2 regions of the Paenibacillus vandeheii genome follow, and region 2 is predicted to be linked to the other one. Evidence: predicted binding sites of a transcription regulator. Region 2 holds the regulator's gene; the other holds the start of a gene.

Region 1 (7,642 bases), on a different contig from region 2:
CCTTTTTCGAGCACTAGATCCGTTAAAGAAATCCTGGACAATTGAACTTTGGCAAGTACGTCCAACAAATGCTTGTCGGTATGATCTCCACGACTGAGGAGCAGATTGTCACGAATCGTTCCCCGAAAGAAATGATTTTGTTGTAATACAACATTCGCCATTTCCCAAAGGCTCGTCTCATTCAGTTCATCCATCGAAACGTCGTTCAATCGAATATCTCCAGCCATTGGTGTACGAAGTTTCAGAATCAAATCGATTAGCGTTGATTTTCCCGACCCACTCGGCCCAACAATCGCTGTTTTGGAACCTGCAGGAAAGTGCAATGAGATTTCTTTGAGCGCTGGCCTCCATTCCCCCTCATATTGAAATGTAACTCCAGATAGTTCGATCGAGGCGGGATGATCCGTGGACACTTTTCCGATCGGTTGTTGTGATGACAGCGTGGCGGAGGCAACTACCGTTTCCGTTAAACGTTTGGCCGCATGCTCGCTATCCTGCTTATACACAGGTAATGTTGCCATGGCCGCCGCTTCTTCAAATACCGTTAATGAGGCCATCACCAGCATGGCCAAAAATACGCCAGCAAGCGCTCCATCCATGATTAAATAGCCGCCAAGCGCCAGCACTCCCCATGAAATCAGAAACGTAACAAAGGCATGTATCGATTGACCACGCAACAAGTTCCCTGCTGCACGTTGCTGCTCAGCTGCTAATGCTGCGGAGATGTGCTGGAGCTTCTGTTCGCCCTGTGCCATCTGTCCGTATACTTTCAAGTCCCGGAATCCGTACAACACCTCCGTAACTTCTGTTGACAGTTGTGCCCGCTGTTTACGGACGCGCCCCTGTGTTTTTCGCTGTCCTAACAAAACGATTCCAGGCACAATCAGTGCCGTTGCCAGCATTCCAAGTACGAACAAACACGCAATCCAGATTGAAAATGAAGCAGTGAACAGCATCGTAGCCAGAAAGACCATGACCACAATCACTGGCGGATAAGCTACCCGCAAAAAGTAATTTTGCAAACTTTCAACATCGCCGACGATTCGAGCTAGCAGATCCCCGCTTCGCTTTTTATTCAGCACACCAGGTGCTAGTGGGATCAATTTGGCAAAAAAGGATGTACGCAAACGGCTGAGCATGGAGAACGTCGCACGATGGGAATATAAGCGTTCTGCGTAACGACTCGCCGCTCGAAGGAAACCAAGGAGTTTGACCAACGAAGTAAGCACAATTAATGTATAAAGCGGCGGCGCAAAAACGGTTTGTGAAATCATGTATCCACTTGCGGAAAAAAGAGCCACACCAGCGATGCCGGCAATTAATCCTCCCAATATGGAAAGAAGAATGTCTTTTCGCTCCCCAAGCATCGCTTTTGATAAAATAGTCAGTTCGCTCACGCGAATCCCCCTTTTCGTTGAAGATCGACCATTTCGGCATACTGCGGCAAGCGTTCCAGCAGTTCAGCGTGTGATCCGGAATCGACCAACACTCCTTGCTGCATAAATAAAATGTTGTCAGCTTGTTGAATCGTATATAATCGGTGAGCCACCGTAATCATCGTCGCTGTTTTTGCCAAAGTAGCGATGGAGCGTTGCAACACACGCTCGGTTTGTAAATCAAGTCCAACTGTAGGTTCGTCAAACAATATAATGGCAGATCGCTTCAGAAAAGCCCTTGCCAGAGCAAGCCTTTGCTTCTCCCCGCCAGAGAGCCCCCTGCCGCCTTCGCCCACAAAGGTATCAAACCCCTGTTCGAATTGAGCAACAACCGCAGCAAGCCCTGCGTCCACCGCTGCTTGCTCGATTTCCTCTCGAGACACGTCTCGGCGGGTACCGATGGCAATATTATCAGCGAACGTACCTGCGAAAATATACGGGTGTTGCGTAATATAACTAACGTACTCGAACCATGCAGACTCATCATGTGTCGTGACTGAATTTCCGTTGATAAGGACCTTGCCTGACGCTGGTTTCAGTAAACCAGCAATGAGATGTAACAAGGTTGTTTTGCCTGAACCACTTTGTCCAACAATGGCGATATGTTCTCCCGGAGTAATCGAGATCTTCTTCGTTTGAAGCTCAAATGAATCGCTCCTATACTGAAAACGGACATGATCCAGTTCGATGGTTGGTGGCAGGGGTAATAGATTTTCATGAGATGTCTCGTACTCTTGCGACAGTTCTTTTAGGGCCTGGTTACTGCTTGGATGTGCCCCCAGTTCCCCCTCAGTTTGTGTATTTCGATCGTCGTCCGTTTCAACCAGCAACTTTTCAACTCTGCGAATCGCCCCCATACTCGTTCTCCCGCTATGAAAAGCCGTTCCGGTATTCTTCAGTAAGGTATAGAACTCTGGAACTAGCAACAATACCAGAAAGGCGGTGTGAAACGACATGGATTTGAAGACGAGCAGCTGAATGGCCAGTTCGAGAGCGATAACGCCGATGCTTAGCATGACAATCGATTCCAGCATGAACGTATTCGTAAAAGCGATTTTTAAAATATCCATCGTAGCATCACGGTAACCTAGGCTGCTGCGTTCGATGACCCGCTTCTGATGATGGGCCCGTCCAAATATTTTCAAGCTAACCAGCCCTTGAAGCGAATCCAGAAAAGTACCGGAAAACTCAGCCAATTGCTCATATTTTTCTTCTGATTTGTTTTTTGTTCGTAGTCCCACAAGAATCATGAACAGCGGGATAAACGGAGCGGTAAATAACATAATCCATCCCGAATTGGGGTGCTCGATGAATGTAATGATTAGAATTAAAATCGGAATGATTGCGGCTTCCAGCATACGTGGCATGTACTGACTGAAATAACTGTCAGCCTCATCTACTGCATCCAAAGCGACACTCACCTTTCCACCCGTTTGCCCGTGAAGAGTTGACGACATTGAAGCATGGATCAAGTTCTGCAGTACGGCTGCTCGCATATTCGTCTTGGCAGTCGCCGCCATCTGCAAGCCAACTTTTCCGTTTGCATACGACAACGCCGTGCGTAGAGCCATGACGGACAACAATATGCCGAGCAACATGGCAACAGAAGTAAAAGACGACTTCTCCACGAAAATCCGCTGTACCACTTCGGCCAGAAGTGCAGCCTGACTCACGATAGCAACGCCAAGTGCGGTCGACATGACCGCAAGGAGAACAAGACGATTTCGCTGTAAAGACATTTGTTGAGAAATGATGCCTTTGTTCTTTCTCTTCTTCTTCAACTCTTCCCCTCCTTGGTGTTTATGGCATGCGAGGGTACACCCACACATGCACTCTTGAAGAAACTACTTTCGTTTGCCCTTCACATAATCCGCGTCAAACAGGAAAAGTTTGAAGACCAGAATCAGAGACGGTATCAACAGACACATCCCGCCGATAAACACAACAACGAGTGCGAAGCCCATCGATGGTGAAGTGACGCTGTTCTGAATCGTAATATATGGGTCAAGAATGTACGGATACTGACCAATGCCATAAGCGAAGAAGGCACAGAAAAATTGCAGCATTACACATATGAATGCTAGTCCGTAACGGCGTCCGTTATATAACAGCCACATGGCGACCATGAAGAATGCAACCGAAAGCGCGAGCAGCCACCATAAATCCATCATATTTTGAAAATGGCGTTCATTGTGTTGACCTAAATAGATGAATGCAGTGAGCGCGATGATAATCGTCGGCGTACTCCAGAACAGTGCATAAGTGCGCATCAGCTTTAACGCAGCGTGATCCTCTGCCCTAGAGGCATAGAAGGCTAGAAATGAGCCGCTAATGAACAAAACGGATACGATGGCCAGCCCTACGATGCTCCAAGATAACGGATTGGTAAACAGGGCCCAATAATTCAGGGAAACCGTCTCACCTTGCTGCAAAATAAAACCGCCTTCAGACAGTGTCAGTGCCACTGACAACGATGCAGGAATCAGCAAACCCGTAGCGCCATATAAAAACAGATATACGATGTTGTTTTTCGATCCATAATTTTCAAAAGCATAAAACGAACCCCGAATGGCGAGCAAAACAACGGCAATGCTGCCAGGAACGATTAGAGCTGAGCCGTAATAATAGGCCGTATCTGGAAAGAAACCGATAATGCCGATGTAAAAGAAAACAAAGAACACGTTGGTGATCTCCCATACGGGTGATAAATAACGGGAAATCAGGCGATTGATCAAATGGTCCTGTTTCGTCAATCGTGCATAAAAGGCAAAGAACCCTGCTCCAAAATCAATCGAAGCTATAATTAAGTATCCATACAAGAACAACCAGAGCACCGAAATTCCAATCAACTCGTAACTCATTGTGTGTGCTCACCCTTTACCGTTGTTTTGTCGCCTACATGCTGCATCCACTTCTCCATCTCAGTTTCAGCTGGATTATTTTTGAATAGGCGTCGAAGTACGAGAACACACACGGTACCCAATACGATATACAACAACGAGAAGAGGAAGAAAAGAATTCTTACACTTGGTGATGTCGTAGCCGCCTCTTCTACGCGCATATATCCTCGGATAATCCATGGCTGCCTTCCGATTTCCGCGTAAAACCATCCTAGCTCAACCCCTAAAAATGCGAGTGGCGCGCCCAAAGCAATAATCCGCAGTAGCCACTTGTTAACTTCATTACGTTTTTTCCAGAATACAAACAGAAAATACAACATGGAGATGCAAAGCAACGCAAATCCGATTCCAGCCATCATGTCAAACAAATAATGCACAAGTAGCGGCGGCTGCTCATCCAGGGGAAATTCATTTAGCCCCGTCACTTCTGAGTTGAAATCTCCAAAAGCCAGAAAGCTGAGAAGTTTCGGCAAGTGAAGCGCCCCTATAATTTCATGCTCTGCATTAAGCCAGCCTAGCAGAATCAGATCCGCACCACTTTCGGTCTCGAAATGCCATTCTGCAGCAGCCAGCTTCTCCGGCTGATGTTCGGCTAGAAATTTAGCGGAGACATCTCCGGCTAATGTGTTGAGTAACCCAAACAACATCACAACAGCCATCATTAGCTTCAGAGCTTTTTTGTGGTATCCAGATACGCCCTTTCTCAGCATCGTAAAAGCCGCAATTCCTGCTAACAGCGCAGCACCAGTTAAGTAGGCGGAACTTAAAACATGGAACACCTTGGAGAACGTGGCTGTATTCAGCATTGCTTGAATTGGGTCAACAGCTGTGAAGAGTCCTCCTTCCATCGTAAATCCACCAGGTTGGTTCATGAATCCATTCACCGTTGTGATAAAGACCGCGGACATTCCTGCTCCCGCGACAATCGGAATCGTGAGCAGCCAATGTATGTATGGATTTTTGAAGCGATCCCACGTATACAAATAAATGCCTAGGAAAATCGCTTCAAAAAAGAAAGCGAACACTTCCATAAATAATGGCAGTGCAATCACGTTCCCTGCCAGCTTCATAAAATTAGGCCATACCAAGGCTAGTTGCAGCGAAATCGCCGTACCTGTCACCACACCAACTGCCACAGAAATAACAAAACCTCTCGACCACCTCTTTGCCATCAAGATGTAGTGGTTATCTTTTTTGCGAATACCTACAAACTCCGCAATAGCGATCATAAGGGGCACACCGACGCCAATCGTCGCGAATATGACGTGGAACCCCAGGGTCATCCCTGTCACAAGCCTGCTCCACAGTACCGTGTCAATGCTCATCTCTTCCCTGCCTCCCTTCAAAATCCGTTTAATTATTGTACTAAGATGTTGCTAGATTTCTGAAACACTTGCCCTACATTACATTCGATATCAGGTTTGGCCAGTCAATGAGCTCAACACCCACAAAAGAGAAATATTTCACAAAGTAATTCGCAAAAGTGACCACTGCTCAGTAAACTTCCCGATTGGTCGGTTCGATGTGCGCTCCAAGTAACTGCAAAATCTAATATTTAAAATTATTATATCTTTGACTTTAAACAATTCAATGACGGTCACGTATTCGCCCCTAAACGTTCAAGAAAGGATCAATTCTTCCTGACATATCAGTGAATATCTTAATAACCACCCGATAGAGCTATTGATTGAACTTATTATACGTGATGATCCACTCCACTAAGTAGTAATCACATCAATATCATCTACCTTATATCCATTAAGACTTCGTTGAAACGTCATTCCAACTGTTTCTGGCCACTCTCTTTTCATCATTGTCATTTCTAAAATAAATTCAGCCTTAAGATTATCCGAACCTTGGATCGGTAACACGTGGAGGTTCGCGTACAAAAGGTTGTCGCGATATTTTGACGAAGAGTGTTCTGGATTAACGAGCATTGCGTTGTGTGTTATACAGACAGAGTTTCTTCTCGTTTAGCTGGAGTTTTGATTAGCGAAGATAACCCGAGCGCTAAAACGATTGTCAAAAAATTAGCTTTATCAAATGCAATCACCTCATAGTTGGAATTTTTTATTTTTCCTCATATGGGTGAGTTTTATGTATAAAGGAGTTGTTCTGTTAAAATGTCCGTTAGATGAACAAAAACAGCCGATCATATTGATCAGCTGCTTTCTTAGTTTTATTAGGCCATCGCTTCCCGTTAGCGTAATGATTAAAATCCTTGTTTCAGAATATTTTATTTAATAATTCCTTTTGAATTGGTTTAATATTAATGATACTTCTGATGTGTTTTGCCTTTAACTCAGCATCCTCAATTGTACTGGCTAATCCTAGTTCTAACAGTGTTCCAGCTGCGACGGTCCCCGTTCTACCCTTGCCTCCCCCACAGTGAAAAGCAACTTTCTTACCGGCGTTATACGCTCCAACAACCTCATCAATCGCTTGTTTAAAAAGTTCGGCTTCGTTTTCTTTCGTGTTGTCATCAAGCGGAACTTTTACCCACTTCACATGATCTGCTGGATACGCGCCCTCTGTTGCTTCCTCCCGAAGATCCACCACGACCTCAATGCCTTCGTTCAGAACCATTGCCTCTACGTCGGCAGCTCCGCCCATAAATACTTGTTCAGCAATAAGGGCATGGTATTTCTTTTCGGCATGATCCATTTTACTTACCTTCTTTCAAGAATTGCTCAATGCGAGCTTTAATTGAATCACGAACCTCAGCAAATGTAGCTGTGATTTCTTCCTCTGTACCTGTCGCCTTGGCTGGATCCTCGAAGCCCCAGTGCCATCTTTCAGCTTTATCATTACGTACAACTGGACAATTATCGTTAGCATGACCACAAAGCGTGATGATGTAGTCTGCTTGTTTTAAAATCTCAGGATCAATCACATCGGATGTATGACTCGAAATATCGATTCCAGCTTCTTTCATCGTTTGAACAGCACGAGGATTTAAGCCATGTGGATCTAACCCAGCACTTCTCACCTCATATTTGTCACTACCAAGTGCCTTTAAAAATCCATCGGCGATTTGGCTTCTGCAAGAGTTTCCTGTACACAAAAAGTAAACAAGTGGTTTGTTGTTCATGATTATTGATCTCCTTTGTCTTTGGTTTGGCTTACTTGTATTTTCGCTTCGCTCATTTTTGAGTTAATCAACGTTTTTATGATCACAGCAACAACAACCAATGCTACTGTGATTACGGCAATCATTAACCAAACGTTTATGTTTGTTGAATGAATCAAGTGTAACCACAAATACAGTCCTGTTAACGTGATAAAGAGCGTTGGAATGGTGAGCAC
Region 2 (7,642 bases):
GTGGGTAGCATTACCATTGATGAAGATCTGATGGAAACTTCTGATCTAATGGAAAATGAGAAAGTACAAATTGTGAATAACAACAATGGTGCCCGTCTGGAAACCTATGTCATTCCAGGACCACGTGGAAGTGGAGTCATCTGTTTGAATGGAGCAGCAGCCCGTCTGGTTCAACCTGGCGATACCGTCATTATCATTTCATATGCAATGATGTCTCAAGAAGAGGCAAATAATCACAAACCTACAGTTGTATTTGTGGATGGACAGAATAAACCTGTGCAAACGATGAAGCACGAAGTTCATGCGACGATTATGTAATCGACTGGTAAGGGGAATGAAATCGACCCATTCTACAAAAAATGAGTACAGGTCACTGCACTAATCCATTTTTTCAAGGGTGGGGATGCATCGATGTTCCAGCATGTTTTCGCAGAAATGAACGACATGTTAGATGAAATTATCAAGCGCTACCCTTCTGCTGAAGGCCTAAACAAACAGGAATTGCTGCAAAAGTGGAATTTGCTTAAGCGGATGAGTGACGGGATGATTGATGAGTGGCTGATGTTTGAAGAAAAAATGAGCCAGGTAAGGGAACGGGAATTGGATAAAGATAAGCCCGCCTCCCTTGAGCCTGAACAGGAAGCTGTTACCGCACTGCCAGAACTGCATCTAGAGTGTTTCAGTCGCGGTCAGGGTTATTTCAAACTGCAAATGTACCCGCAGGCTATTATGCAATTTTCCAGGGTTGTGACCGACTATCCGGAAAGTGCATTGACTCGATTTTACCTGGCTCTTGCTCAACTTAACCTGGAACAAACCGAGGAAGCTGGAATACACTTGCAGCGGATTATGCATCTGAACGGTTCGCCGAGATTGAAGGGACTGGTATGTAACGTCCTGGGCTGTATTGAGGCTAAACTCGCGAATCCTGAAGGTGCATGTTCACTATTTGCGCAGGCGCTTCAGTATGACCCGACGTTGACCGAACCGCTGTATAACATGGAAGCCTGTCGATTAAACAGCGGAAAATTGCAATATGCAAATCAGCTGACAGCCTTAAATTAAGGGCCATTCGGCGGCATAAAGACGGTGTTCCCTCCTCTGGCATAGCGGAGGGGACACCGCCTTTTTTGTCAGTTAATTTTCAAATGCCCTTTTTTTTGCTATGCTGTAACATAGACTGGAATGGAAGGGACCGTACATTGCAATGAAATTTGCCGTATTGGATTTCGAAACAACCGGCACGCAGTCCGACGGTGAGATTATACAAGCCGGACTTGCCATCATAGATCATGACTACAGCATAACTCAAATATATAGTTCTTATGTGAACCCAGGTGTACCGATTCCTCCGTTTATTACGGGGTTAACCGGTATTACTGATGAAGATGTAGCGGATGCTCCATCATTGGAAGAGATGATGATGGAGATGGTTCCGCTGCTCGACGATGTGGTTCTTGTTGGGCACAACGTTGCTTTTGATTTTCACTTTCTTCAAAATGCACTCGATCGCTGCGGTTACCTGCCGTTCACCGGACGTATTCTGGATACGATTGATTTCCTGAAGATCACGTTCCCATCACTGGGCTCTTATCAACTCGGATATGTGTCTTCAGAATTCGGATTTCAGCATGACCGCCCTCATCAGGCAGACAGTGATGCTCTTGCGACAGCTTTTGTATTACTGAAGTGTCTCGATGAGCTGCGTGCATTGCCTCTGATCACGATTCAGCGCCTCAGTGATCTGTTTGCGCCAGAAGATAGCGACTTGGGTTGGTTCTTCGACGGAATGCGTACTGAGAAGGAATCAGAGCCGATTCAGGACCTGGATGGTCATACGTATTATCGCCAGCTCGCCCTGAACGTGAGTGACTGGACTGATATAGGTTCACCACGTGATGAGCGGGAGGGTAACCCGCTGGAAAACGTAAGTTTTGAGCAGTTTATGGATCAGGTTAGAGATAACCTGAAGGAGACGCTGGACCATTATGAGGAGCGCGAGGCGCAGACTCAGATGTTCAGCAGTGTACGACAAGCGTTGGATGAAGAGAAGCATCTATTGATTGAAGCTGGAACGGGTACAGGCAAATCGCTTGGTTATTTGTTGCCTGCTATCTATGAAAGTGTGAAACAGGAACAGAAAGTCATGGTCAGCACACATACCATCAACCTGCAGGAGCAATTGAGAGAGCGGGATATTCCTATGCTGACCCAAGTGGTTCCGTTCCCGTTCAAGGCAGCGGTGTTCAAAGGACGTGGGCACTATCTGTGTCTGCGTAAGTTTGAGCATAAAATCAATAAACGTGAATTCGCTACACCGAAAGAGGATTATTTTACAGCAGCTCAGATGATTGTCTGGCTTACCCAGACGGAGACTGGAGACGACGAGGAGCTTAATCTAAGCGGGCGCGGTGGAGACTTCTGGGAGACGGTACAGAGTGAGTCTGAATCCTGTCTTGGACGCTCCTGTCCTTGGTTCCGTAAATGTTTCTATCATCGGGCCAAACATGAAGCCGGGCTGTCCGATATCGTCATAACGAATCATTCGAAATTGTTTACGGATGTCAAAGCAGCACATCAGCTGCTGCCAGCCTACGAAAGTCTTGTCATTGATGAGGCACATCATCTGGAGGATGTAGCAGGTAAGCATCTTGGTCTTCACATGAAATATTTTACGTTGGTTCATACATTGACCCGACTGTTTAAAGATAGCCGTAATGGCCAACTTCCGATGCTTCGTTCTCAACTGTCGGGTCATGAAAATTCGGTACAGTGGGGCTCCATGATTGATCAGATGTTCCCGCTTGCCGTTGAAGTTAAGGAGATATGGGATCGACTAAGCGATACACTGTTTGGCCTGCTGCCTGAACGTAGCGATGCTTCTCCAGGCGAGACTGGACAATTTTCACTTAGACTGAAGCCTTCGCAAAAACCGGCCAAATGGCAGGAATTGCAGGACGTAGAAAACCAAATCTATGTAACCCTAGGTGATTTGATTCGTAAAGGCGACAAGCTGCTGCTTGAAGTGAAAGAAGATCAGGATGATTATCAGTCCGATAGTCTGATTACGGATATCTCAGGACTGCTCAAGGACTTGGCAACGATCAAGGATAATCTGCGTTTCTTCATGCGAATGGATGATGCCAATACCGTGTACTGGATGGAGGCTAGCGGCCAGTTCCGCAGTAAATCACTGCAGCTCTATGCCGTTCCTGTCGATGTCAGTGCGCAATTGAAGGATATGTTCTTTGATAAAAAGAAAAGCGTTGTGCTTACATCGGCTACGCTCTCCGTTGACAAGTCATTTCAATTCATGATCGAACAGCTTGGCTTGCAGGAAGCTGCCGAGAATAACCGCTTGTTGACATCCATGCTGCCGTCACCATTCAACTATCGCGAACAGGCCCTGCTCGTCATTCCGCGTGATTTCCCAAGTGTGAAGGGCAGTGTAGGTGATGCCCACTTTGTGGATATGCTCGTGCATTCGCTCGCGGAAACGGCTATCGCGACTCGTGGACGCATGATGGTGTTGTTCACCTCCTACCGCATGCTGCGCCAGGTCTATGACCCGCTTAAGGAGGCCTTGTCAGGTAATGATATCTCTTTGCTCGGGCAAGGGGTGGACAGCGGCAGCCGTTCCAAGCTTACACGCCGCTTCCAAGATGCGAAAGCAACTGTACTTCTTGGCACAAGCAGCTTCTGGGAAGGAGTGGACATTCCTGGAGAGGCTCTGACCTGTCTTGCGATTGTCAGACTGCCGTTCCAGCCACCAAATCACCCATTAGTTGAAGCGAAGAGTGAGCTTTTGCAGCAACAGAAGAAAAATCCGTTTATGAAGCTGTCCGTGCCGCAAGCCGTTATCCGCTTCAAACAGGGATTCGGCAGACTGGTTCGTACGGGCAAAGACAGAGGTATTGTGATTGTATACGATACACGTGTCATTGAAGCATATTATGGCAAGTACTTTTTATATTCATTACCAGGTCCCAAAATGGAACACATGCTCACAGAGCAGATGGTTCCTCGCATTTCGGAATGGCTTGAGAGACCAACCGATGAACAGCAATAACAGCTATGCTCTGTAGCTTATATGATTGCATGAAGCCACTAATTGGCGGTAAAATTGAGCAATATCATTCATTCGTTTCATGAATAGTGAGTAAAGCGATTAAAGAAGTAATTTAAGCAATTATCCATTATATAACAAAGAGCATCCTGTTTAATTCAGTCATCTTTTTGCATCGTTTTAGACAGGGTGCTCATCTTTTCATCTATCTATCGTGGCCTTGGTAAGGGGGAGCAATGAATGAAATCAGATAAAATTTCGGAAGCCGTGGTGCGAAGATTGCCTGTTTACTTGCGTTATTTGAATGAACTGCATCAGCGCGAAGTCAATACGGTTTCTTCACAAGAACTTGGATTGAGACTGGATTTGAATCCGGCTCAGATTCGTAAAGACCTGGCTTACTTCGGTGACTTTGGTCGTAAAGGGATCGGATATGACGTTTCATATCTCATCGAGAAGATCCGCCATATTCTGAAAATAGACCAGCAGATCAATGTAGCTCTTGTCGGAGCAGGTAATTTAGGACACGCCTTATCCAATTACAATGCCTACCTCAAAGACAACATGAAAATTGTCGCTGTATTTGATGCCTACGGTCCGAAGATTGGAAGTCAAATCAACAGTCTGACGGTGCAACCGATGAATGAATTAACGGATTCGGTCAAAAAAGATAACATTCGTATAGGGATTATCACGGTTCCGGATACGGAAGCCCAAAATGTTGCCGATCAGTTGATTGAGTCAGGAATTGAAGCGATTCTGAATTTTGCGCCAACGATCCTGAAGACCCCGCCGCATATTCGCATTCATCATGCCGATTTTACGACGGATCTGCTTAGCCTTGCTTATTATTTGGAGAACGGAAAGGACGACGAGGAAGATGACGACAAATAGATGGGTAATTCACAACGGCAAATTTGCCGTCAGTGAGGGCACGAATTGGAAAGTGGTTCAAGGTTATATGGTTGTCGAGAATGACAAGATTGTGCATATTGGTGAGACTTTGCCGGAAGGAGACGAAAGTCTGACAAAGGTGGACGGAAAAGGACTGCTCTTCTTGCCGGGTCTGATCAATACGCATGGTCACGCAGCCATGTCGCTTCTGAGAGGTCATGGAGATGATTTGGCATTACAAGTATGGTTGCAGGAGAAAATGTGGCCAATGGAAGCCAAAATGACGTCTGAAGACGTATATTGGGGCACATCACTTTCCGTACTTGAAATGTTGAAAGGTGGAACAACAGCATTCCTGGATATGTATGATCATATGGATCAGGTTGCAAAAGTGGTGGAACAATCCGGCGTTCGTGCTGCTCTGGCACGTGGGGTAATCGGACTTTGCTCAGCGGAAGAACAACAGCGCAAGCTGGAAGAATCCGCAGCATTTGCCCGTCAATGGAATGGACAAGCAGACGGAAGAATTACAACCGTAATTTCTCCACATGCTCCCTACACTTGCCCTCCGGATTACATAGAGAAGCTGGTACAGGTTGCTCATGACCTGAATCTGCCTTTGCATACGCATATGTCTGAAACGCTTCGTGAAGTGGAACAGAACGTGGCTGACTACGGTCTGCGTCCGGTTGCACATCTGGAGAAGCTAGGATTTTTCTCCCGTCCATCTCTGGTTGCACATGCGGTACATCTGAATGATGAGGAGATCGAAATTCTTGCACGACATGATGTAGCAGTTTCCCACAATCCAGGCAGTAACCTGAAATTGGCTTCGGGTGTTGCACGAGTACCTGATCTGCTGAAAGCAGGGGTGACCGTGTCCCTCGGAACAGATGGACCAGCAAGTAACAATAACCTCGATATGTTTGAAGAGATGAGACTTGCTGCTTTGATTCACAAAGGTGTGTCCGGTGACCCTACCGCAGTGCCAGCAGGGGAAGCACTTCTGCTTGGAACTTCGTATGGTGCCAAATCCATATTCCTGAACAATACAGGAGCACTGCAAACAGGCATGAAGGCTGACTTCATCGCCTTGAATATTGAACAAGCCCATTTCTATCCGCATACGGATCTGATTTCCCATACCATATACTCTGCATCAGCCAAAGATGTAGAGCATGTGTGGGTGGATGGTAAACAAGTGGTTAAACATGGCGAATGTCTTACGATGGATGAAGAGCGTATTTTGCGTGAGTCTCAACTGGCATTTGACGGTCTGCTTGCCCGTTAATTCCAAGGACAGCATCGTCATAGGGAAAGGAAGTTCGGCTTTTGAAGAAAAAAAAGAAGTGGATATGGATTTCGCTGCTGCTCCTGGTTCTGATTCTGTTTGGACTTCAGCGTTATTATGTCTATGTTACCCAGGATCAGCGCAAGGAAGAGGCGTTGGCCATACAGGTGGCCCAGGAACAGGTCGGGATTACGTCACACGAAGACCTGCGTAAGTATGTCTGGGGGCAAAAAGACGGCGGAGACAACATATACTGGACCCTGATCGGTAAAAATAAGGATAACCAGGATGTATTGGTGTGGATCAAGTTTGATGAAAATAACAAGCCTGTGACAGGGACCAATGCGGTGCACAGTGAACTGCTGAAGAACGGCATGTCTGAAGCACAGATTCGAAATCGGTTCAGCTCTGAAGTTCCAGGCGGGGAGATCAAACGAATCATGCCAGGTGTTGTGAATGGAATCTATGTATGGCAAGTATATTATAACGATGCTACTCACAATTATTATCGCTTTTACCGCTTTAGTAACGGGGAACAGGTTGACCTAGTCTATACGATTCCGAATAGCTAGAATCAGCAGACGTACTATTTTCTAAAAAGAATACAGTAAAGAACCGGCAGACGGAAACCCGACTGGACCGGTTCTTTGACGTGTTTTCTTGATCATTTTGGATTTGAATAGTTAAAATTAATAATTTATTCATATTTTCGCCTTAGATATTGTATATACGATGTGATATACTCAAATATGTATTCAAGGATACATCAAACACAAATAAATCCTGTTAAACGCATCACAGGACTTTACGTACACATATTCATATTCTTGCCTACATGCTATAGAATGGGCCAAATTTTAGGAGGGGTAACTCACTTGAAGATAAAAGTATTGCCTATTGCTCTGACTGCCGTCATTTCAGCCGTTGTGTTGTTTGGAGGTTGGTTTGTGTATCGTCATGTGGCTGTGCAAAGCCCAATTGAAAAGATGGTTACCCAGTACGATGGAGTCAATGATGTACAATTAACTATTAACCGCAATGATGTACAGTTGAAACTCGATCTGCAGCCGGATGTTGATTTGGGCAGGTTGGTACAATATATTCACAAAGAAGGACAAACCCTGATTGGCACTCGTTCGTTGAAGCTGGATGTCGTGGATCATTCCAACGAAGCGCTGGAAAGCTGGTGGGGTAGCGCCATGTTTACCGTAGCTCAGGCTATGGAGAGCAAACAATACACCGAGATTACACCAACCTTGTCTAAAATGGCTACGAATGGGATCAAGGTAAACACAGCCATGGATGACAATAATGTATATGTCAGCCTCAGAGATGGAGATGCCAGCAAGTTTATTATTCTGCCGCGTGTGCCCGGTCAGATAGGAGTGTGG

Evidence for each region. The regulator Rex, encoded in region 2, represses fermentation and respiration genes when NADH is low (regulators of the CRP and FNR family bind a similar motif). The targets are predictions, from matches to a motif close to TTGTGAAATATTTCACAA.
Region 1: a site for Rex is predicted at 5,788-5,805, ahead of P5G61_RS21350 (cytochrome ubiquinol oxidase subunit I). Genes of this name have one in related genera too.

Annotation. Positions count from the first base shown of each region.
Region 1 is NZ_JAROCD010000011.1:8,530-16,171, reverse strand. Features, by position in the region: gene cydC (thiol reductant ABC exporter subunit CydC) at 1-1,397, opposite strand, end outside; gene cydD (thiol reductant ABC exporter subunit CydD) at 1,394-3,175, opposite strand; gene P5G61_RS21355 (cytochrome d ubiquinol oxidase subunit II) at 3,281-4,297, opposite strand; gene P5G61_RS21350 (cytochrome ubiquinol oxidase subunit I) at 4,294-5,661, opposite strand; gene P5G61_RS21345 (protein-tyrosine phosphatase family protein) at 6,563-7,000, opposite strand; gene arsC (arsenate reductase (thioredoxin)) at 7,002-7,427, opposite strand; gene P5G61_RS21335 (arsenic transporter) at 7,430-7,642, opposite strand, start outside.
Region 2 is NZ_JAROCD010000005.1:220,516-228,157, forward strand. Features, by position in the region: gene panD (aspartate 1-decarboxylase) at 1-318, shown strand, start outside; gene P5G61_RS11455 (tetratricopeptide repeat protein) at 436-1,065, shown strand; gene dinG (ATP-dependent DNA helicase DinG) at 1,208-4,069, shown strand; gene P5G61_RS11465 (redox-sensing transcriptional repressor Rex) at 4,307-4,960, shown strand; gene P5G61_RS11470 (amidohydrolase) at 4,947-6,251, shown strand; gene P5G61_RS11475 (cell wall elongation regulator TseB-like domain-containing protein) at 6,293-6,823, shown strand; gene P5G61_RS11480 (hypothetical protein) at 7,127-7,642, shown strand, end outside.